2 linked regions of the Latilactobacillus sakei subsp. sakei DSM 20017 = JCM 1157 genome follow. The protein of the gene in region 1 interacts with the protein of each later gene in a pairwise test. Links are inferred from orthologs where the notes say so. Each region holds a gene or a part of one and is shown on either strand. Other genes may lie near its edges. The genes, in order: rplK and prmA.

Region 1 (16,727 bases):
ATCCACCAACTGATATTCAAGTCGTTGGGGTCACAACTATTGCAGAAACTTTAAAAAAAGTATTCAACTAGGCATAAGTTGGTGCGAGAGGAGGTTTTATGATGCAACAAAAACCATTAACTAAAAGAAGAGTGTTAGGAATTGTCTTTGTAATTCTAGGGGGTGCTTTAGGGATCACGGCCTTTCCGGAATTCTGGCGAGTTGTTCATTTAGAGTTAGTCACATATCTCAATAATGGCATTACCAATGCCGTGTTAGGTGCAATTATTTTTTATCTTTTATTCCTGGTGTTGGCTAATCCGATGTTACGGGCGATGCGTCAATTGGAAAAGGCGTTGTTTAAACAATCACCTAGTTTCCTATTATTTGGGAGTGTTTTTTCATTAATTGGCTTGTTATTAGCGAATGTTGTTTCAATTCCGTTATACCGGATGCCGATTTTTGTTCTGAACACTGTTGTGCCAATCCTATTGATGATTGCGCTTGGTTACTTAGGCTTCAAGGTGGGGACGACCCGCTTAGATGAATGGCGTAAGTTCTTACAACCTAAGAAGCGTAATGCCGATGTCTTGGAACGCAAAGTAGACGACAATTTCCGCAAGTACAAGATTTTGGATACGAGTGTCATCATTGATGGTCGGATTAAGGAAATTGCTAAGACCGGCTTTATCGAAGGCACGTTGATGGTGCCGAACTTCGTATTACATGAATTACAATTAATTTCCGATTCTGCAGACAACTTAAAACGGGCGCGTGGTCGTCGTGGTTTAGATATCTTGAATGAATTACAAAAGGACGAAAGTTTATCTGTCGAAATGTACGATGGTGATTTCGAAGATTTAACGGAAGTCGATGGCAAATTAGTCAAGTTAGCGAAGTTGCTAGACGGAATTGTGGTCACAAATGATTACAACTTAAATAAAGTCTGTGAATTCCAAAACGTTCCTGTGTTTAATATCAATCAATTGGCCAATACGTTGAAACCAGCTGTCTTACCTGGTGAAGCGATGACTGTCACAGTGGTCAAAGCCGGAACCGAACGTCAACAAGGGGTCGCTTACCTTGAAGACGGGACGATGATTGTTGTTGAAGATGGCCAACATTATCTTAATAAACCATTAGATGTGATTGTGACAAGTGCCTTACAAACTGCTGCTGGGCGGATGATTTTCGCCAAACCAGCGCATCAACAAAAAGGCTTGAATGAAAAATAAGCATTCAGATGACTTTACACGGTCACCAATAATCGGTATTATTGAGACTAACTAAATTGTATAAATTGATGAAGAGAAGAAGTAGATTAGCCGGATTTTCAGAAAGCTTCTGGGCGCTGTGAAGAAGTAATTGGGTTAATCGAAATGCACCTTGGAGATGCTAGTAGACTTTGGCTACTAGTCGGGACACCGTTATCTGCTTGAGGCATTTTTGCGAAGAAAAGTGGAACCACGCTCAACCGGCGTCTTTTGTTAATTAACAAAGGGCGCTTTTTATTTGGAAGAGTGCTTTTTCAGGCGGTTATCTCCTGAGGATTAACACAGAATGGCGAATGATTGCTGTAAGTAATCGTTTGACATTCAGGGTTAACCGGAGGGAGATGCCTGAAAAGGCACGTTTAAAAGAAGAGTGCAACAGCGGGCGCTTATATTTCGAGCATTAACTGGATTTGACGAATTGGCGATGTAATCGCCGGTTTGGTAAATTTGGTTAAGCACAGAAATATGCCTGCAGGAGCACGTTTAAAAGAAGAGTGCTCTTGGATGCGGTCAGCAACTGAGTATTAATAAAAAATTACGAATAATCCCGGTTTTAGGATTATTTGTAATTTTAGATTAAGCGGAAGTTGTTGCAACCAAAAAGCACGTTTAAAAGAAGAGTGCGTCATTAACGGGTAGCTTTTGAGCATTAGCACAGTGTTGTGAATGACCGACAGAGTCGGTCGTTTGCAATACATAGCTAAGCGGAAAAAGCTGTTAATGAAAGCACGTTTAAGAAAGGAAGATTCGATGCTTACTGTTTATAATACCCTCACACGCCAAAAAGAAACGTTTAAACCCCTTGAAGAAGGCCGCGTTAAGATGTATGTCTGTGGGCCAACTGTGTATAACTATATTCATATCGGTAATGCGCGTAGTGCGATTGCGTTTGATACGATTCGCCGCTATCTCGAATACCGCGGTTATCAAGTTGATTACGTTTCAAACTTTACGGATGTTGACGATAAGATGATTAAAGCGGCTAACGTGGAAAACATCACCGTGCCTGAATTAGCGGACCGCTACATTGCGGCCTTTAAAGAAGACACTAAAGCCCTCAATATTGAACCAGCAACGCTTAATCCACGAGCAACTGATAATCTTGAAGAAATCATAGCGTTTATTCAAGATTTGATTGCTAAAGATTATGCTTATGCTGTTGACGGCGATGTTTATTACCGGGCTCGTAAGTTTAAGGCTTATGGTCATCTTGCTGGTCAAGATCTTGATCAACTCGAACAAGGTGCCAGCGAACATACAGCTACTGAAGAAACCTTGCGTAAGGAAGATCCAATCGATTTTGCCTTATGGAAAGCTGAAAAAGGCAACGAAATTGCTTGGGAATCACCTTGGGGCAAGGGCCGACCTGGCTGGCACATCGAATGTTCCGTGATGTCGACTAAATACTTAGGCGATACGATCGATATTCATGGTGGCGGCCAAGATTTGGAATTCCCCCATCACGAAAATGAAATTGCCCAAAGTGAAGCCAAGACTGGCAAAACCTTTGTGAACTACTGGTTACACAATGGGTTTGTAACGGTTGGGGATGACGATCAAAAGATGAGTAAGTCACTTGGCAATTTCGTGACGGTTCACGATTTGATTCAAGAAGTTAATCCACAAGCATTGCGTTTCTTGATGAGTAGTACGCAATACCGGCGGCCAATTCGCTACAGCCAATCATTGTTGGCAGAAGCCCAAACTAATTTGGATCGCTTGAAGACAACACTTGATAACCTGGCTTTCCGTCAAGCAACGGCTGAACCAGGCGAAGATCAAATTGTGATGGATAAGGCAGCTGAATTGGAAACAGCTTTTGTCACAGCGATGGACGATGATTTTAACGTTCAAAACGGCTTAACCCAATTGTACGAACTTGCTAAATTAAGTAACCAATATTTGGAACAGACAACGGTTCAAGCCGATACATTAACGTCATTGGCAACTCGTTTAACGCGACTATTAGCCATTTTTGGTGTTGCGTTTAAAGCGGACCAATTATTGGATACAGAAGTTGAAAGTTTAATTGAAGAACGCCAAGCCGCTCGAGCAGCTAAAGATTTCGCCAAGAGTGATGCGATTCGGGACCAATTGAAGGATCAAGGGATTATTTTGGAAGATACACCACAAGGAATGAGATGGAGACGCGCATGAAAAATGCTTTACAACTAAACGGGATTGCCTTAGCTTACATGGGGGATTCAGCCTATGAAGTTTACGTGCGGGCCCATTTATTAGAACTCGGCTTAACCAAACCTACTCGCTTGCAACAAGTCGCAACACACTATGTGTCTGCTAAAGCGCAAGCTGCTTTGATTGGTTTGATGATCGATGATAACTATTTAGCAGAAGAAGAAATGAATATTTTTAAACGCGGTAGAAATGCCAAAAGTTATACGAAAGCCAAGAATACGAGTGTTTCGACTTATCGGACCTCAACTGGCTTTGAAGCGGTTTTTGGCTATCTATACTTAACTGAACAACAAGAGCGCGTCGCTGAATTAGCCCACTGGTGTATTCAACAAGTCGACGCTGGGAGGACCCATGAGAAAAAATAATAACCAATCTTATAATCAGAAGAATAATGAATTTAATAGTCGTCGGACGGCTAAAAATACTGCTAAGCCAACACGGCGCCCAGCTAACAAGAAACCAGCAGCACCTGTAGAAGAAGCAGCGGTTGAAGAACAAACTGATTTCGTCATCGGGAAACATGCTTCTTTAGAAACATTGAAGACGAGCGACGCCAAGAAGATTAACAAAATCTTCCTTCAAGATGGTTTGAAAGCTGACTTCGTACACGATGTCGTTAAATTAGCGAAAGAAAAACGATTGATCATCCAAAATGTGCCTAAGAACAAGTTGGACTTATTGAGCGATCGTCAAAATCACCAAGGGATTATCTTAGCAATCGCACCGTTTGAATATGCGAGTGTTGATGATATTTTTGCTAAGGCCAAAGCGCAAGAAGAAGAACCTTTTATCTTAATCTTGGATAACTTGGAAGATCCGCATAACTTGGGTTCAATCATGCGGACAGCTGATGCAGTTGGTGTACACGGAATTATCATTCCAAAACACCGTGCTGTTGGATTAACATCCACAGTTGCTAAAACGTCAACGGGTGCGATCGAACATATTCCAGTTGCGCGCGTCACGAACTTAACGCAAGAAATCAAAAAACTTAAAGACCGCGGTCTCTGGATTTTTGGCACCGACATGGCCGGCACCGACTATCGTAAGTGGGATGCTAAGGGCCCAATCGGTTTAATCATTGGTAACGAAGGCAAGGGGCTTTCACCAATCGTTAAAAAAGAAGTTGATCAAACTTTGACAATCCCAATGGTGGGTCACGTGCAAAGTTTAAATGCCAGTGTTGCTGCGGGGGTTCTCATGTATCAGGCTTATAATAGCCGTCAACCTTTGGTATAGCTTATGAAAAAGCAGATTTTAATTGCAGATGGTTATAATATTATTGGTAATTGGCCTGAATTAAATAAGTTAAAGCAAAATGATCACTTGGCAGATGCGCGTGATAGTTTATTGCAAACATTATCGGAGTACCGGAAGTTTCGCGAAATCGAAATTATCCTCGTCTTTGATGCGATGTATGTGCCAGGGATTAAACAAAGCTATGAGCAATATAATCTTGAGGTCGTTTTTACTGAAGAAGATGAAACCGCTGATAGTTATATTGAAGCCTTAGCTGGTAAATTGATGTCACCAATTAATCAGGTCACCGTCGTTTCAAGCGATCAAGCTGAACAATGGACAATCTTTTCGCGGGGGGCTTTGCGGGTATCTTCGCATGATTTCTATCGCGAGATTAAGCGGACGCACCGCGAGATTGACCATGACGCTAAACGTTATCACAGTAAGGTGATGCAACGTAATCGGCCGTGGAATGACGATCAATTAGAACGTTTAGCGCAGATGCGCGACCAATTGAGTGACGAAAAGACTGATTAAACAGGCGTTCGCTTACAGATTGGGCAAACTCTTGCTAAAATAACAGTATGGTTGTTGCGTGAAGGGAGTTTCGGTCAATGGAACAAACAAAGCGCGACGAACTGCTGATTGCAGCAGTGGCTCAGAATGATTCACAAGCACTAGATGTATTATTCAAGGCGTATTTGCCGATGGTGTATCACACCGTGGCGCCATATTATATCCGGTTATTCGATGAAGACGATTGGTTACAAGAAGCCCGGATTGTTTGTTACGAAACTTGCCAATGTTACGATTGTCAAAAAGGCAAAAGTTTTGGGAGTTTCTATAAATTACGGTTTAAAAACCACATTTTAAATTTACTACGACGAGAACTCGCACAAAAACGGCGAGGTGATCGTCAGGCAGTATTGATTGCGGAGCGGCCGGAACACGACGCGATTTCAGAAGATACGATGACTTACTATCAATCGCAGTTTGAATTGAGATGTTATCTTGAAACGCTGTCGCCTTTTGAATTAGTGTCGTTTCGGGTGCTGACCGGGCAGCTTTCAATTGATGAAGCTTGTTGCCAACTCGATTGTACGATTGACCAGTTGAAACGAGGCCAATCAAGGTGCCAGACTAAGTTAAAACGGTATTATCAAGAGAATCGTTAACCAAAAGCGGTGGGACCGGACTAAACGGGTTCACCGCTTTTGTTGATGGATTCTAAGATTGACAGGTTCGCCTGCACATGATAAAGTGAATGGGATAAACATCACTTAGAGAGGGGCTTTTAGTCATGGGTGTTAAGAAAGTCGCCTTAGCCTGTACTGTCTGTGGTTCACGTAACTATTACGTTGCTGAAAACAAGAATCGGACAGAACGTCTAGAGTTAAACAAATATTGTAAACATTGCGGACAATACGCACAACATAAAGAAACACGTTAACATAGGAGGATGAAGATGATTAAGTTTTTAAAAAGCGTTGTTGAAGAAATGAAAATTGTTACTTGGCCTAATGCCAAACAAACGCGTAAGGATACATCAACTGTTGTGATGACATCAGTTTTATACGCAATTTTCTTTGGCGTCGTTGACTTAGCAATTCTCAAACTTCTTGAACTATTTATTTTTTAAAACTAGCTTAATGAAGCTGGTTTTGCTATACTTGTGGCAAGCAGAAAACTTCGCGTGGTCGGAGTTTTTTTATTTTGGTATTTAAAGGAGAACAAACATGGTTGAATCACTCGAAAAAAGCTGGTACGTATTACACACTTATTCAGGCTACGAAAACAAAGTTAAGGCGAACTTAGAATCTCGTGCCCAATCAATGGGAATGGAAAACAACGTCTTCCGCGTTGTTGTACCTGAAGAAGAAGAACATGAAATCAAAAACGGTAAGGATAAAGTTGATATGAAGAAAACTTTCCCTGGCTATGTTTTGGTTGAAATGGTGATGTCAGACGAAGCTTGGTTCGTTGTTCGGAATACACCTGGTGTAACTGGCTTTGTTGGTTCTCACGGTGCCGGTAGTAAACCAGCCCCATTATTGGACGATGAAATTAGCCAAATTTTACGTCAATTAGGCATGAGCACACGTCATTTGGATGTTGAATTCAAAGTGGGCGAATCTGTTAAAATCGTTGATGGTGCTTTCTCTGGTTTAGTTGGTCAAATTACAGAAGTTGACGACGAAAAGATGAAGTTAAAAGTTAATATCGATATGTTCGGCCGTGAAACGGCAACAGAATTAGACTACGATCAAGTAGACGAATTAGTTTAGAGTGCGCCATAAGCCGGGTATATCCTGAGGACTAACAGAGAGTGGCGAATGATTGCTGCAAGCAATCGTTTGGCATTCGGCGTTAGCCGCAAGGATATGGCTTATAGAACACGTTTAATTAAGAGTGCATTACCAGTGGTTAGCTTTTGAGCATTTGCCAACTTGGCGAATTGGCGATGCAATCGCCGGTTTGATAAGTGTAGCAAAGCACAGAAAGCTACTGGTAAAAGCACGTTTAAGTAATAATCGAGGGACCGTGACAAAAGTAATTTTTGTTGCGGTCCCTTATTTGATAGTCGAATATTAATAGTGGAAACGTGCTTTTTGAAACTGACTTCTGTGCTAATGCTCAAAGTCAAAGCGTTTCAAACGCACTTCTTATTTTAGACAGAATGATGTGATGAATATGTGGCAGATTATTAATCAGTTATTAGCAGTCATTGTTATTTTAGTTGTGGCAGCAGTGAGTTTAATTGGGCTCGATTATTATAAATTAGCTCACGTACAGCATCACTGGTGTCCACGACTAACGCATTATGAAACAGCACCGACGTTGTTTATCCACGGTTATCGGGGTAATCGGTATTCTATGGGGCATTTATTGATGCGTCTGCAAAAAACGGGGGTCGCCAAAAAAGCGTTAGTTATCAAAGTTGCTGCCGACGGGACCTTAACGTTTAAAGGCCCACAAGAATTGACGGCCAGTAATCCGACGATCCAAGTCCTATTTCAAAATAATCACGCTGATGTGCAGGATCAAGTTCGCTGGCTCAGCCAAATTGTGGCTATCTTGAAAAAAGATTACGACGTAACCACGATTAATTTGGTGGGACACTCGATGGGGGCCATCACAGTATTACGTTACTTATTAAAGCCGACTGCCGTGCCAGTTAAAGCAGTCGTATTACTAGCAGCACCGGTTAATGATCCGTCGATTGGGCCGGATACTGCAACGGTCTTTTGGAGCGAATTAACGCAACGGGGACCACGCAAAAAAACGGCCAATTATAATTATTTGGCCAAACGAGTAGCGCATTTTCCAACGGCAATTAGTATTTTGAATGTCGCTGGCGAATTGTTGGGCACTAGCCGTCACGACGGCTCAGTGGCCGTTGATAGCAGTTTTGCGCTGCGTAGTTTATTGCGGGGGCGAATCGACCGGTATCAAGAAATGCTCGTCAGAGGTGCCGGTGGGGCTCACAGCATGTTGCACGAAAATCGGTTAGTCGATCAGGCAATTAGTGATTTTTTGTGGCAAGACTAATTTTAAAAGAGCTTGCATTTTTCAGAATTGATTGGTATATTATGAGAGTATGTTTTCATACACTAGTGGGAGACCAAATATAATGGCCATCTTAACCACATCACGGACTTAAGGAGGTATGTTTCGTGGCTAAAAAAGTAGCAAACATCGTAAAACTTCAAATTCCTGCAGGTAAAGCAACTCCAGCACCACCAGTAGGTCCAGCTTTAGGTCAAGCTGGTATCAACATCATGGGCTTTACAAAGGATTTCAATGCACGTACAGCTGACCAAGCTGGTTTATTGATTCCTGTTGTCATTACTGTATACGAGGATCGGTCATTCGATTTCGTTACAAAGACACCACCAGCAGCAGTTCTTTTAAAGAAAGCTGCAGGTGTTCAAAAAGGTTCTGGCGAACCAAACACTAAGAAGGTTGCAACTGTAACTAAAGCTCAAGTGCAAGAAATCGCTGAAACTAAAATGCAAGACCTAAACGCTGCAGACGTTGAAGCTGCTATGCGCATGGTTGAAGGTACTGCAAGAAGCATGGGATTCACTGTCGAAGGTTAATTCATGCTTGACACTTTCAGTCGGATTTTCAATGAAAGTTGAAAAATCAAGTGGGAGGTCAAAAACCGTTCACCACAATTGCAAGGAGGAAAACCCTAATGGCTAAAAAAGGTAAAAATTATTTAGAAGCTGCAAAACAAGTGGATGCTGCTAAAGCATACACTGTTGAAGAAGCAATCGACTTAGTAAAGAAAGTTGATTTTGCAAAATTCGATGCATCTCTTGAAGTTGCATATCGTTTAAACGTTGATCCTAAACAAGCTGATCAACAAATTCGTGGTGCTGTCGTACTACCAAATGGTACAGGTAAGACACAACGCGTTATTGTTTTCGCTCAAGGCGAACAAGCAAAACAAGCTGAAGCTGCTGGTGCTGACGTAGTCGGTGCAGAAGATTTAGTTGAAAAGATCCAAGGCGGCTGGTTAGACTTTGACGTTGCCGTTGCTACACCACCAATGATGGCTCAAGTAGGTCGTTTAGGCCGTGTCTTGGGACCTAAAGGCTTAATGCCTAATCCTAAGACTGGTACAGTTACAATGGACGTTACTAAAGCAGTTAACGACATTAAAGCTGGTCAAGTAGCATACCGTGTTGATAAAGCTGGTATCGTTCACGCACCAATCGGTAAGGTATCATTCGATGCTGCTAAATTAGTAGAAAACTTTAAAGCTATGCAAGACGTGATCATCAAAGCTCGTCCTGCTTCAGCTAAAGGTCAATACATTACAAGTTTATCAGTTAGCTCAACATTTGGCCCTGGTGTCAAAGTTGATATTGCTAGCTTCTAAGTTGGTAATGCAAAAAGCGCTCATCCTTTCGGATGAACGCTTTTTTTGTGCCGTTGATTAGGCATTGATATCAATAATTTCAAATTTAGTCACATCGACTAAGCCTTTATCAGTAATTCGTAAGTTTGGAATCACATCGAGTGGCATTGCGCCGAGTTTCATAATCGGATCAAATTGGGCAGTGACGTTGAGTTGTTCATGACAAATGGTATTAAATGCTTTTTGATGGGCGATGAGTGAATCAATTGATTCAGTACTCATTAAACCACCAATTACAAATGGAAGGGTTGCGATTACCTGACTATTTTGAACGGCAACACCGCCACCTTGGCAAGCTTTGAGCGCATCGATGGCCATGACCATATCCGCGTCGTTAGTGCCGACAACGACTAAGTTATGGCTGTCATGGCCGATGCTGGTAGCAATCGCGCCATTTTGAAGGCCAAAGCCGCTTAAAAGGCCAACCCCGACATTGCCGGTTAAATGATGTCGTTCAATCACGGCAACTTTAACGATATCTTCGCTAGGATTGTAGTGAAAATCACCATCTGCATCGTGTGTAACAGGCAAGACAAGGTTTTGAGTGCGACTAATGCTTTGTAAGCCAATCACGTGGGCTTTGTCGCTGATGAGATTGAGATTTAATTGATCAGCTGAAAAATTGTCGAGATGAACGGTTTCTAGAAGATCATAAAAGCCGGCGACGGAATCATCAGTTGTTAATAAGTAAGCGCCGTTTGCAGCAATCTTTTGACCATCAATAAAGGTTTGGTTAACGCTGAAGTGTTCGAGGTCGTCGACCAATAAGAAATCAGCTTTGAGACCAGGCGCAATACCACCACGATCGCTGAGGCCGGTACATTGAGCTGTGTTGATGGTGGCCATCTGAATGGCGGTTAGCGGATCAATTCCGTTTTGAACGGCGACACGAATGCTTTCGTCCAAGTGGCCAGTTTCGCGAAGGGTAACAGATTGTAAATCGTCACCACAGAGGCAACAGAAGCGTGCGTTTTGAGGCGTAACGCCTTTTAAAAGCGTTGGCATATTCTTAGAAACTGTCCCGTAACGGAGGTAAACGTACATACCACGACTGATACGATCGAGCATTTCATCAACTTGTGTGCATTCGTGATCGTTGTGAACTCCTGCGGCTGCATAAGCATTGAGACCTTGACCGTGTAATGCGGGTGAATGGCCATCAATCATTTTATGTGCGTTAAGTGAAACTAATAATTCATCTAAAACGCCATCGTCGGCATTGACGACGCCGGGATAATTCATGAATTCGGCAAGGCCATAAGTTAGTCCTTGGTCGTAAGATTGTTTAATCTCATCTGCGGTAATGACAGCACCAGATGTTTCGAGGGTTGGATTTGCAGCAGGCACACAGGACGGCATCGTATACTTGATGTCGAGTGCTGTATTTTTGGCAGAAGCAACCATGTATTCAAGACCGCGCATACCGGCGACGTTGACGATTTCGTGGGGATCGGCGAGAATGGTGGTCGTCCCATGCGGTGTCACGAGTGAGCCGAAAACGGCGGGTGATACGTTAGCTGATTCGATGTGAATATGAGGATCAATCAAACCGGGTACGACGTATTGACCGTGTGCGTCAATAACATTGTCGGCTGTATAAGCTGCGTCAATTCCCAGAAAACGGCCATCGGCGATAGCGAGAGTGCCTTCGATGATCCGGGCGTTATAGACATCGACAATTTTAGCATTTTTGATGATTGTGTCGGCTGGTTTGCGACCGGCAGCTTGATCGATGAGTTGCTTTAAAGTTGATTTATCCATATTAAAAACTCCTTTTTATTTACCGGGTAATTCGTGCATTGTAAAGAGTAAGACTAAGAATAAGAGGGCAGCAACGTACATAATCGGATGCACTTTTTTACCCTTACCAGCCGCAATCATTGTGATGGGGTATGAGATTAAACCAAAAGCCAAGCCGTATGAGATATTGTAGGTTAATGGGACACAAAGGATGATCATAAAAGCAGGGAATGCTGTTTCAAATTCAGACCAATCAATGTTGGCGATTGATTTAATCATGAAGGAGCCAACGATAATTAAAATGGGAGCAGTTACTTCAGATGTTACAACTGCTAATAAAGGTGAAAAGAATAAACTAAGAGCGAACATGATGGCGACAACGACTGCGGTAAAACCGGTACGGCCACCAACGGCGATCCCGGTTGAAGATTCAATATAACAAGCAGTTGGCGTTGAGCCAAAGACGGAACCGGCAATCATTGAGGTTGAATCTGCGAAGAGGGCTTTACCGACTTCTTTAGGCATTTTGTTATCTTTGATGAAGCCGGCTTGTTGGGCTAAACCGATCACGGTCCCAGTTGTGTCGAAGAACACGCTGAAGAAAAAGACGAGAACAACGACCGCCATTTGAACTGAGAAAACATCCTTAAGATGAATGAGAGACACACCGAAAGTTGGTGCGAGGCTAGGAATTGAAGAAACAACACCGGTTGGCATTGCGATTAAACCGGTAACGACACCCATGATGGCAGTAGCGGCTAACCCAATGAAGAGGGCGCCAGGAATTTTACGAGCGAGTAAAGCGACTGTTAAGATCAGACCGAAGACGGTTAACCAAACATGCGGATTAGACCAGTTAGTGATGGTAACGAAAGATTTGGCGCTGGCAACCACTAGACCGCCTTGTTTTAAACCGGTAAAAGCGATGAATAACCCAATACCAACAGCCATCGCAGATTTGAGATTGGCGGGAATGGCATTAATCACCACTTCACGAACTTTTAAAACAGTGACAAGCATGAAGAGTAAGGAAGCAACAAAAACACCGGCTAAAGCTGTCTGCCAAGGAATGCCCATGCCTAAAACAACAGAGTAGGCGAAAAAGGCGTTACTACCAAGTCCGGGGGCAACTGCGATTGGGTAGTTGGCAATGAGGGCCATTGCTAAACAACCGACGATACCGGTAAGTGCTGTGGCGACAAAGACGGCGCCTTTATCTAAACCAGCATCTCCTAAAATTGTAGGGTTTACGAATAGGATGTATGACATCGCGATGAAAGTTGTAATCCCGGCGATGATTTCAGTCTTAAGGGTTGAACCACTTTCCTTAATTTTGAATTGACGTTCTACCCAATTCGTTCGTGTTTCTGATATAGAATCAACTCTCTTGTCCATAATGCACCTCTTAATTTATTTGAAATAAGAACTATTGCCTTATTGTACACCAAAAGGTCTTATTTTTTAAGACTAAATACGAAAAATCATAAAAATAATACAATTAAAGTTCGTTTATTAATACAAAAGCGAATTATTTAGGTACAAAAATAAGCATTTAAGGTGTAAAACCTTAAATGCTTATCGATTAAATTTAAACGAGTGCTTGAACTTGTTTGGCAATCGCTAATTCTTCATTAGTAGGAATCATCAAGACCTTGATAGCTGAATCGTCGGTACTAATTTGACGCGCACCATGGCCTTGTTCATTCCGTTCTGGATCAATCTTAACGCCTAAAACGGCTAAGCGGTCGCAGACATCAGCGCGCATTTTAGCATCATTTTCACCAATTCCGGCTGTGAAAGTAATGACATTGGCACCGCCAAGTTCAACGTAGTAGCTACCGATAAATTTAGCAGCAGAAGTGATGAACATATCATAAGCTAATTCGGCACGAGGATTAGTCGCCAATGATGATTGGATATCACGCATATCAGCAGAAATACCTGAAACGCCGAGAATTCCTGATTCTGTATTTAAGAGCGTGATGATTTCGTCGGCACTCTTATTTAATTCATTCATTAAGAAGGGAACAATAGCAGCATCTAACGAACCAGCACGAGTGCCCATTGGAAGACCTTCAAGTGGGGTGAAGCCCATTGATGTATCGACTGGTTTGCCATTTTGGCTAGCTGTGATTGAAGAACCACCACCAAGATGTAGGGTGATCAATTTTAAATCTGCGACTGGTTGGTTTAAAAAGTCAGCTGTTTCTTGTAAGATATAGCCGTGACTAATACCGTGTTCGCCGTATTTACGGATTTGGTATTTTTGGCTATCTTCATAAGGAAGTCCATAAAAACTGGTTGCATCTGGCATATCTAGATAGAATTGACTATCGAAGACAGCGACTTCGGGCACTGAATTTGGTAAGATATGCGTTAAGGTTTCAATGCAATCCACTTGAACAGGATTGTGTAATGGTGCGTATTTATCGAGTGCCTTGAGGGTTGCCAAATTATCAGCGGTGATTAACGTTGATTTTTCAAACGTTGTTGCGCCGGCAACCACTCGGTGACCAACTGCGACAATGTCGCTAGGCGAGTCGATAATGGCATTGTCTTGTAATTGTTTCAATAAACGAATAACGCCATCTTCATAGGTTAGATTAGCGATTGCGACCTGTTCTTTTTGGCCGTTAAATTTAAAAGTAAAGCGCGCTTCGGGGGTATTCATCCGTTCCATCAAACCGCTAGCCACTAAGCTTAAATCGGTTTGTTGAAATAGTTGCCACTTTAGGGATGAACTACCAGCATTGATAACTAAAATATTGTTCAAAAAGAAACACCTCTACTATCTTAATTTTCTTGAATAACTATATTTTATACGCTATTTTCAGAAAAATAAAATAAGCATAAGGTAATGCTGCTATAATAAATATTTATAGTTAAATTAGCATTGACGGCATGCTTTTTACATGCTATATTTGTAGTTGGTTATTTATGCTACCGAAGACTCAGGTGCCAATAGGCTTAATATCCTGCCGAGGAAGATACGTTGAAATCCCTCTCTATGTCTTGGTGGACATGGAGTTTTTTATTTTATAAGAGACTCTTGACCACAAGTTTTACAAATCTAATGGAGGTGAATCAATTGAGCGAAACAATCATTGCAAAAAAAGCACAAATTGTTGACACAGTTGTTGAAAAATTTAATAACGCTGTTTCTATCGTAGTTATGGATTACCGTGGCTTAACAGTAGAACAAGTTACTGAATTACGTAAACAATTACGTGAAGCTGGCGTACAAATGGAAGTTGTTAAAAACACTTACTTGCGTCGTGCAGCAGACAAAGCTGGTTACGAAGGTTTAGATGAAACATTCTCTGGCCCTACTGCAGTTGCATTTTCTAACGAAGATGTTGTTGCACCAGCTAAGATCATCGCTAACTTTGCTAAGAGTGCTGATGCACTTGAAATCAAAGGTGGTATGATCGAAGGTAAAGTGGCAACACTTGATGAAATCAACGCCTTGGCTACATTACCAAGTCGCGACGGTTTATTATCAATGTTACTTTCTGTATTACAAGCACCAGTCCGCAATGTCGCATATGCTGTTAAAGCAGTTGCCGACAGTAAAGACGAACCAGCTGCATAATTTAAAATTGTGTAGTTAAAAGTGTTATCAAAAAAATATTACCCATAAAATGGAGGAAACAAAAATGGCATTAGACGTAAATGCAATTGTTGATCAATTAAAAGAATCATCAATCTTAGAATTAAACGACTTAGTTAAAGCAATCGAAGAAGAATTCGGTGTTTCTGCAGCAGCTCCAGTAGCAGCAGCAGGTGCAGCTGGCGCAGACGCAGCAGCTGAAAAAGACAGCTTTACTGTTGAATTATCAGAAATCGGCCAAGAAAAGGTTAAAGTTATCAAAGCCGTTCGTGAAATCACAGGCTTAGGCTTGAAAGATGCTAAGGGCTTAGTTGATAACGCTCCTTCAGCTCTTAAAGAAGACGTTTCTAAAGACGAAGCAGAAGAAATGAAAGCTAAATTAGAAGAAGTTGGCGCTGTCGTTAACTTGAAATAATTTCCTTTATTTCTAAAAGAACTCCACATTTGTGGGGTTCTTTTTTTATAGCTTATTTCATCGGCCATTCGTTTACCATAAGCCCCGTTGATGGCAATCACACCGTGTTAAGCACCGCTTCGACGCCGTAGCTGCCACTGCCTTGTAATAAGACGGCGGTGTAGGTGTCTAACTTGGCTTGGGCGAGTGCAACCAATTGTTGACGGATATCTTCGGTGATGGCGAGGTAGTCTTGATCCCAGGTGCTAAGGTCGACTTGCATAGCTTCTTTGACAGCGGCTGATGTGCTGAGGGGGCCAGGGGTTAAAAGTAAATACGGTTGGTTCATGATTAGGCGTGCTCCTTTTGTGGTGTTTGGTATTTTGCAAGAATGGCCGGTAGTTCGCTGAGATTATGAATGACATAGTCAGCGCCAGCTTCCTTAAGGGTTTTAGTAATTTCTGCAAATTTAGCAAGCCGTATTTTTTGAGGGAGATCAATGAGTTCCGCTTTGTTTAATCCGAGGAGGCTACTACTTTCGATAAGGCCAACGGTTAAGACGCCGGCATTTTTGCCTTCTTGCATATCAATAACGGTGTCACCGACTTTAACGACTGTTTGCGGGTCGGTGATATTGAACGCAGTCATGATGTGGTTAATCATATCGGGTGCTGGCCGACCAGCAGCGACGTCTTCTTTTGAAACCATCAGTTCGGGATGATAACCAAGTAGTCCTGCTTGCTTAGCGGCGATTGCGAGCATTGCTTTGGTGTAGCCGGTCGTTGTCGCGATGTGGATATGATGTGCTTTTAAATAAGTTTGGACTTGAAGAACTGCAGGGGTCAGTGTTGTTTCTGTACTCAAGCGATTGAGCAAGAATTGTTCAAAATAGTTAAAGAGTTGCAATTGATCGGCATCGGTTATCCCGCGTTTGTATTTTGCAAACCAAGCACGTTGTACCTCTGGCATTTTAGCGAGTTTGGCAATGTGTTCATGTTTTTCGATGCCCATATCCTGTCTAATTCTGTCGGTATCGATTTGGATGCCGGCAGCGTTAAACGCACTTTGAAATGCTAATACTGGATCTAAACTGCCAAAATCGATTATAGTCCCTGCCCAATCAAAAATGACGCATTGAATATCCGTCATGTGAAAAAGCCTCCTTATGTCGTTGCAATATTGAAGTACAAATTCAGTATAGGGAAACTTTGTAAATCTCCAGCTCGTTTTCAGTAAACGTTCTGTAATGGAATTGAAAACATTGGGTTCTCTCAATTTGGTAATTGTCAATGACACTGATTAACATGAGGAGAGTGGCCAAATAAAAAACGCCCAAGACAAATTGTCTTGGACGTATGGCGGTTAAGT
Region 2 (6,803 bases), 910 kb from region 1 along the record:
AGTATCCATCTTTTATCCCCCTTTCTAACGAATTTAAAAGTTTAATGGTTGCGGAATTGTTAATTGAAGTTTATCACGGTTGCTGGTATTAGTATAGTTAAAAAGGTCGTCTATTGCTTCTAGAATATCCCTAGTATTTCTTAAAACGCCCTTGGGAAGAGGGGATGCTTTTGTATGGGTTGTTCCATCTCCTTTTGAATAAAATTCATCCTCCGAAAATATATTAACTCTGTTTCCGTATATCTTTTCGCCAGTAGAATTTTTATGAAAACTATCATTTAAATTCATTCTGATAAGAGTTAATTTTATTTTTTCATCCATAAATTGTAGATGAATATTGTTGCTTGAATAGAAGTACCGTAAAGAAAATTTCCTTCCAGAATTTGAGGAAATGTTAACTATTCCGCGATCGCCATCTGTTAGGATTCTAGTTGTTTTTTGTGTTAATTTTTTTAGGGATGCAATTAAATCATCAGCTTCGTGTTGAGTTAGTAGTAGTTCCATTATTGATTCCTTTCATGGGGAAAGTTATCGCCTAATCCCCAGCCGCGAATCGAACGCGGCTGTCTCACCAGAGTGGAGGGTATTTATAATTAGTCTAAATTAATAGTTAAATCATAGTTATGATTAGAATTTTCATCTTCGTAATCATCAGTATCATAGCTAGCATTAAACTTATATCTTAAAGATTTAATATCGGAAATATTATTTAGTTTTTCTAGTGGGAAAATGACGTCACCCGATTTATTGGCTCCGTTAGCGATATCTCCACCCCAATTAGTTGTTACACCCTTCATAGAAGGCATAATAGCCTCCTGCTGTTGTCCGTCGTTTGTAATGATAGTTCCTTGATCAGGGAATGTAGCAGTTAAATCACGAGAAGGCTTAACTGCTACATTTAGAATAATTAAACCTTCAGCCTTTTTACCGGATTCTGAATTGTATTCAAAAGGTTTTACTTTAATGACTCTTGCGCTTGAAATAGAAACAGAAGCCGAGTTCCAAGTAGTGTCAGATACGGAAAGTTTGTAAGTCTTTTCCGAAATAATAGGAACCTTGTTATAGTCAATCGTTAAACTATTAGAATTATCGGTTCTATTTTTAGAATTTCCTTTTTCAGCAGAAGTTGTTGTGTGAGCTGTTGCATTTGATTCTTTAGTATCATCGCTACCCCCTGAAAGTGCTGCGAAAATAAATATAATAACGACAACTGCTAGAACCCAGATCCACCAGCGCTTATACAAAGGTTTAACTTCTACAAAAGTATTCCCGTTTTCATCTTGAATTTTTTTTGACATAATTTATTACCCCCAAAAAATTATTTTCTAATAAGTGCAAGAATTCCTGCGACAATTATTAATACTCCGCTTAAAACACCAAATGCTGAAACAAAAACAATATTTAAAATGCCACAGACAATGATTAACCAACCCATCACAACGCGATTTTTATTAATCATACATACTAAAATAATTGCAACGATGCTTGCGACAACACAACCGAAGCCCAATCCAAACAAGCTACTTGATGAAGTATTGTTGATTGCACTGTCAAAACCACCCATTAAGAACGAAAAGACACCAGCGATAATCCCAAATACGCCACCCATGATTCCCAAAATCATTTCAGCTGTACGTGAATGTTGGCTTTCTTGATTCTCGCTGACTTGTTTGTAAACTTTACCGTCTGCACCTTTAATTTTAGTGCTCATTTCAAATCCTCCAATAATATATACAGCTTTTTAAGTCGTCAGTATTTGGACTCAATAATAATTATTGATAAAACCACTTTTTCACATTGTTAATTAGTATATCAAAACTTGTTATAAAAATCATTTAATTATATAGAAGAAAAAGAAAATAATAGAGTATGATTAAAAATAGAATCTAAATGTAGGGTGATATGTAATCGTTCTCCGAACACATAGTTTTACCTTATTGTACAATTAGTAATTTGTATAAAACGATTAACTGTGTTATCCTTTTTACAAGGAGATGAGTGACCGTGAACAAACATTTTTATGGGAAATACGAGATTACCGAAGCGCAAGATGAGGGACAGTATGTTGCAACGATCAAACTATGTCAGTCGATTAAGAAGGTAGTGGTAAAATCCGATGCACTAACAACTTTAGCGCAAGCGGGTGTGACCCCACAAACGGTCATTCACAATATTGTGAAGACGCCAACCTTGTTGAAGGATAAGGTGATTGTTTCTAATCACAACTTAGCAGGCTATTTAGATTAATATGAATTAAAAAAGGACATCGATTCGCAATGTTAAATCACTCGTTGTAGTGATTACATTGGCAAATTGATGTCCTTTTTTTAGTCTTCGCTAATATCTGCGAAAGTGCCTGAGACCACCCGGCTCAGGTCTTGGGGGTTAATCTGGATTGAACGGCCAATTTTACCTGATGAAACAAAGATTAAAGGTTCTTTTTCGGCTTGTTGGTCGATATAGATTGGAAAATGTGCTTTTTCCCAAATACCAACGGGCGTATTGGCGCCATGTTCGTACCCGGTTGTTGCTACGAGATCCTTTAAAGGGACCATCGCGATTTTTTTATTACCGGAAATCTTGCTGAGTTTCTTTTCGTCCAAATGACAATCGATGGGGACGACACCGACAATTGGGCCGGTTTGTTTGCCCGAGAGCACGAGTGTTTTATAGATGAGATGTTCATCAATATCCAAGTGATCGACCTGCATTTGTGCGACGTGATGTTCTTCGTGTGTTGGAAACTCAAATTGTGTATAGGCGACCTTTTGTTTGTCTAATATTTTTTCGACAAGGGTCTTTGCGAGTTGTCCTTGTTTTTTCTTTTTACCCAAAATAGATGCCACTCCTTTAGTAATTATAGTTAGTTTACGGCAATTTGTTAAAAATGTAAATTTAAGGACCGCCATTAATGTTGAATAGGGGTATAATGACTTTAAATAAGGAGTTGATTGTGATGAAATGGTTTAGAAAACGGCAAGAAACAGTAAGTGGTGTTCAAGCACATGATTTTACGCAATTGGTCAGTCAAGCAAGGGATAACGATGCGCATTATCAGAAGATTCGGGTGGCCTTTTCGGGGTTAACCAAACCATATCAGCAACCAATTCACAAAAAATAGTGATTCGTATGAGCTTATTCTTTAATAAATTCCAATTATTTTGATAATCTATGCTTAAGTCAGTTATTGACTAATTGAAAAATTAAAGGAGCGGATATCGATGACAACCAAGACAATACCGGCTGTAAGCTATGTGGTTCAGGTGAACCAACTGCTCGAGAGATTCGCTGTATTTGAAACGGTGTTTTTCGAGTGTACGCAAACTTGTAGGAATATTATTTTAGGAAGATGCACAGTCGGTGAAACGTTAGCGACCCTGGATCATTACGTTGACCAAAATTTAACGGTCCTGCGGGCATTTGTTACTCAAGTCGCTGCGGTGCAACCACCAACTGCGTTTGTCACGATTAATCAGCAATTAATTACGGCACTTGAACACTACGTTGATGCAACAGAAACGATGGTTCATTCTTTTGAAGGGCCTTCTAAAGAAGTTTATGCGCAAGTTTTAGCGGCGCGTCATGATCAAGAAACACAACGTGAACAAATTAACACAGTTTTACATGCGATTTCTATGGTTAGTTTTTCAACCGCTGATATGGCATAATAAAGGTAATTTAAATTTGAGCAGGTGACATTATGAATAGACAGACTTGGCATTTTCTTTTTTATAAATCAGGCTTTACCAAAGAACAGATTGATCAGTTACTAGCCTATTTAGGACAGCGACAGAATTTCGGCGGTTTTCCACTTGTTTCACTCACGCAAGATGGTGATAGCAACGAGATTCGGTTCGTAACGATGGTCTTTGATCCTTTGTCAGAGATTATCCCATCGGTTCAAGAAGAAATGGCGAAGTTTATTTTAATGCACGCGATTCGACCAGCGGATAATACGGAAGAAGCTGATATGCGTTTATACGGGCGGGTTATGAGTCACTCGCTTGAAGATTTAGGCATTGAATTTCACCGTTATGATGCTAATACAATGGATATTAATTATTGGGGCCAAAAAAAGGCCGACTAAAATTGGACGTTTCAATCAGAAATCGATTAAGCCGGAGACAATTGTCACGGCTTTTTTTGTGTTTCAGATGATAAGTGCTTTAGATTCATTGCGTAATCAGGTATGATATTAGCAGGTGTTCGGCTGTTATTGATAGCCGATGAATGAACAAATTAAAGGATACGGTGACAATTATGGTCGAAAAAAACATGTTAGAATTTTTTGAAGCAGAATTAGATGATTTACAATTTAGCGGCGATATCAACATCAACTGGGATAAACAATCACGGGCGATCGAATTAGAATTCACGTTAAATGTGACGAAGAGCCAAGAATTGGCTGTCGAAGATCAAAATGGCGAATTAAATGAATCAGATGAAATTAGTTATGAAGATGCAATTTTATTCTTCGATGAAAGCAAAATCGACGGTTTTGAATATGCTGATAACTATTTAGCTGTCATTCCATTTTCTGGCCGCCAAGGTTTGAATGCCCAAGTCGGGCGTGGTGTTTTCAATTATCTCCAAGACCTATTAGATGACGGCGAAGATCACTTAGCTGCCTTTGTAAACGATGAATCAGATGACGAAACATTTATCTTGGACTGGGATGACACGGTTTTCCAAGCAACCGTTGCTCAAGCCAGTGATGACTTAGCTAAAAAATACTACACTTACCCTAAATACTAAGAATAGATTTCAGCGACAGGTCAAATTCTTTTGGCCTGTTTTAATCATTAAGGAGCAGAATACATGGAATGGACGAAAGTCACAGTTGCAACTGTCAATGAAGCAGTTGAAGCGATCGCAAATATTTTAACCGAAGCTGGCGCCGAGGGCATTCAAATTGAAGACGCCTCAATTAACGATACTTTAGTCGGAGATGTGGCAGCAGTCAGTGCCTTTTTCCCAGAAACGGTTTTTGTTCCTGAAAAGTTACCGTTGATTCGTCAACGCGTGTTACAACTCACGGAATTCGGCTTATCAATTGGTGAAGGTAGCGTTAATCTACAACAAGTGGCCGATGATGATTGGGCAACTGCATGGAAAAAGTATTATCAACCAACCCGTCTAACCCGTTTCTTAACGGTTGTGCCCAGTTGGACGGATTACCAACCAACAGATGAACGTGAAGCTTTAATCCGAATGGATCCAGGGATGGCTTTTGGTACTGGGACGCATCCTACGACGCATCTTTCAGTACAAATGTTAGAAATGGTTTTACGCGGCGGTGAACAATTGATCGACGTTGGGACAGGTTCTGGTGTCTTGAGTATTGCGGCAGCTCATTTAGGTGTTCAAGATATTCGCGCGTACGATGTAGATCAAGTCGCAGTGGATGCCGCGGTGGCTAATTTTGATTTGAACCCCGTTACACAAGGCATCATTGCCAAACCAAACGATTTATTACACGGCATTACTGGTGCGGCTGACGTAATCGTCGCCAATATGTTACCAGTGGTCTTAGTGCCCCTGATTCCACAAGTGCCGGCCTTATTAAAAGAAGGCGGCCACTTATTATTGGCTGGGATTATCACTGAAAAAGAAGCAGTCATTCGCGAAACGTTGAGCGCTAACGGCTTAATGGTTGAAGAAAGCCTTCATATGGGTGATTGGGTCGGCTTGATTACGCGGCTAAAGACGGACGAAGATTAGAGGTCAAATGAATGCAACGTTATTTTATTGAAGAAACCGTGAAGGTTGATCAATCATTACAATTAACCGGTGAAACGGCGCATCATATGCTCAAGGTGATGCGTATGCAAGTTGGCGATCAGATTGAAATCGTGACGCCAGAAGAATTAGCTTTTATCGCACAATTGCAATCAGCAGATGCGACGCAAAAACAAGCGACTGTGACAGTTGAATCAGCCGTGGAAACAGATGTTGAGCTGCCGATTGAAACGACGATTGTCTGTGGCCTTTCTAAAGGTGATAAGACCGATTGGATCGTTCAAAAGGGGACGCAATTAGGCACACATCGCTTTATCTTTTGTAATAGTCAATTTTCAGTAGCGCGTTGGGATGCTAAAAAGCAGGTGAAGAAACTAGCGCGTCTGCAAAAGATTGCCCAAGAAGCGGCTGAACAAGCGCATAGAACCCATGTGCCAGTGATTGAATGGCGCGCGAGTTTAACGGCAATTGCTGAAGAATCAGCGGACATTAAATTAGTGGCGTACGAAGAATCAGCAAAAGCCGGTGAACACGGCCAATTGGTTCAAAGCCTACAATCAGCGCAACCAGGGCAAAGTTTAATCTGTGTTTTTGGGCCAGAAGGTGGCATTGCACCAAAGGAAATTGAGGCCTTACAAGCAGCAGGTTTCTTGTTAGCTGGTTTGGGACCACGAATTTTACGGGCCGAAACAGCACCGCTATATCTACTAAGCGCAATTTCATATGTGACAGAATTGAGTACTTTATAGTATGATAGGTAATAATAATTTTTATAGAGGGGCTTCACAATGGATAAAATTAAAAATAATCGCTTTTTAAAGCAAGTTTGGGTCCGTTACTTCTTAGTAGCGTTACTCCTTGCCGTTGTATTGCCACTCGTTTTCGGTTGGTTATCAATTAGTAAAACGTGGCGCATTGGGTTGCTGTTTATGGCAATTAATGGCTGTGCAGCCTTTTTCATCGGCTATCGCATTCAGAAAACACACGCCCCTTGGTATAATATTTTTTATCTGCCAGTTTTATTTGCCTTAATGGTTGTTGTCCGCTTCGCAGATTATAATTAT

What was found.
Region 2: the proteins of rplK (region 1) and prmA interact in binary tests that used the Escherichia coli proteins (3 or more experiments, as listed by UniProt). The link is inferred for Latilactobacillus sakei subsp. sakei DSM 20017 = JCM 1157 from one-to-one orthologs.

The regions. Positions count from the first base shown.
Region 1 is NZ_AP017929.1:776,531-793,257, forward strand. What follows is about bases 7,092-10,075. They hold rplK (50S ribosomal protein L11), read left to right. Parts: upstream 7,092-8,362; coding sequence 8,363-8,788; downstream 8,789-10,075. Other genes in these bases: LEUCM_RS03910 (alpha/beta fold hydrolase), read left to right, coding at 7,380-8,237; rplA (50S ribosomal protein L1), read left to right, coding at 8,887-9,576; ade (adenine deaminase), read right to left, coding at 9,634-10,075. Also shown: DNA repair protein RadA, read left to right, coding at 1-71; LEUCM_RS03865 (PIN/TRAM domain-containing protein), read left to right, coding at 102-1,214; cysS (cysteine--tRNA ligase), read left to right, coding at 2,004-3,410; LEUCM_RS03875 (Mini-ribonuclease 3), read left to right, coding at 3,407-3,814; 23S rRNA (guanosine(2251)-2'-O)-methyltransferase RlmB, read left to right, coding at 3,801-4,688; LEUCM_RS03885 (NYN domain-containing protein), read left to right, coding at 4,692-5,225; LEUCM_RS03890 (sigma-70 family RNA polymerase sigma factor), read left to right, coding at 5,303-5,863; rpmG (50S ribosomal protein L33), read left to right, coding at 5,989-6,138; preprotein translocase subunit SecE, read left to right, coding at 6,148-6,327; transcription termination/antitermination protein NusG, read left to right, coding at 6,425-6,973; more of ade, read right to left, coding at 10,076-11,376; LEUCM_RS03930 (NCS2 family permease), read right to left, coding at 11,392-12,750; LEUCM_RS03935 (acetate/propionate family kinase), read right to left, coding at 12,944-14,128; rplJ (50S ribosomal protein L10), read left to right, coding at 14,444-14,947; rplL (50S ribosomal protein L7/L12), read left to right, coding at 15,012-15,380; LEUCM_RS03950 (hypothetical protein), read right to left, coding at 15,478-15,708; phnX (phosphonoacetaldehyde hydrolase), read right to left, coding at 15,711-16,508. UniProt on the Escherichia coli protein: Forms part of the ribosomal stalk which helps the ribosome interact with GTP-bound translation factors.
Region 2 is NZ_AP017929.1:1,695,210-1,702,012, reverse strand. Bases 3,967-6,769 are described here. They hold prmA (50S ribosomal protein L11 methyltransferase), read left to right. Parts: upstream 3,967-4,818; coding sequence 4,819-5,721; downstream 5,722-6,769. Other genes in these bases: LEUCM_RS08465 (hypothetical protein), read left to right, coding at 6,528-6,769; LEUCM_RS08470 (16S rRNA (uracil(1498)-N(3))-methyltransferase), read left to right, coding at 5,733-6,488; LEUCM_RS08480 (DUF3013 family protein), read left to right, coding at 4,231-4,755; LEUCM_RS08485 (hypothetical protein), read left to right, coding at 3,967-4,087. Outside these bases: LEUCM_RS08520 (DUF1828 domain-containing protein), read right to left, coding at 1-9; LEUCM_RS08515 (DUF6978 family protein), read right to left, coding at 34-504; LEUCM_RS08510 (hypothetical protein), read right to left, coding at 594-1,298; LEUCM_RS08505 (DUF4064 domain-containing protein), read right to left, coding at 1,319-1,711; LEUCM_RS08500 (hypothetical protein), read left to right, coding at 2,005-2,247; ybaK (Cys-tRNA(Pro) deacylase), read right to left, coding at 2,328-2,834; LEUCM_RS09920 (hypothetical protein), read left to right, coding at 2,957-3,121; LEUCM_RS08490 (hypothetical protein), read left to right, coding at 3,222-3,668; more of LEUCM_RS08485, read left to right, coding at 3,701-3,966; more of LEUCM_RS08465, read left to right, coding at 6,770-6,803. UniProt on the Escherichia coli protein: Methylates ribosomal protein L11.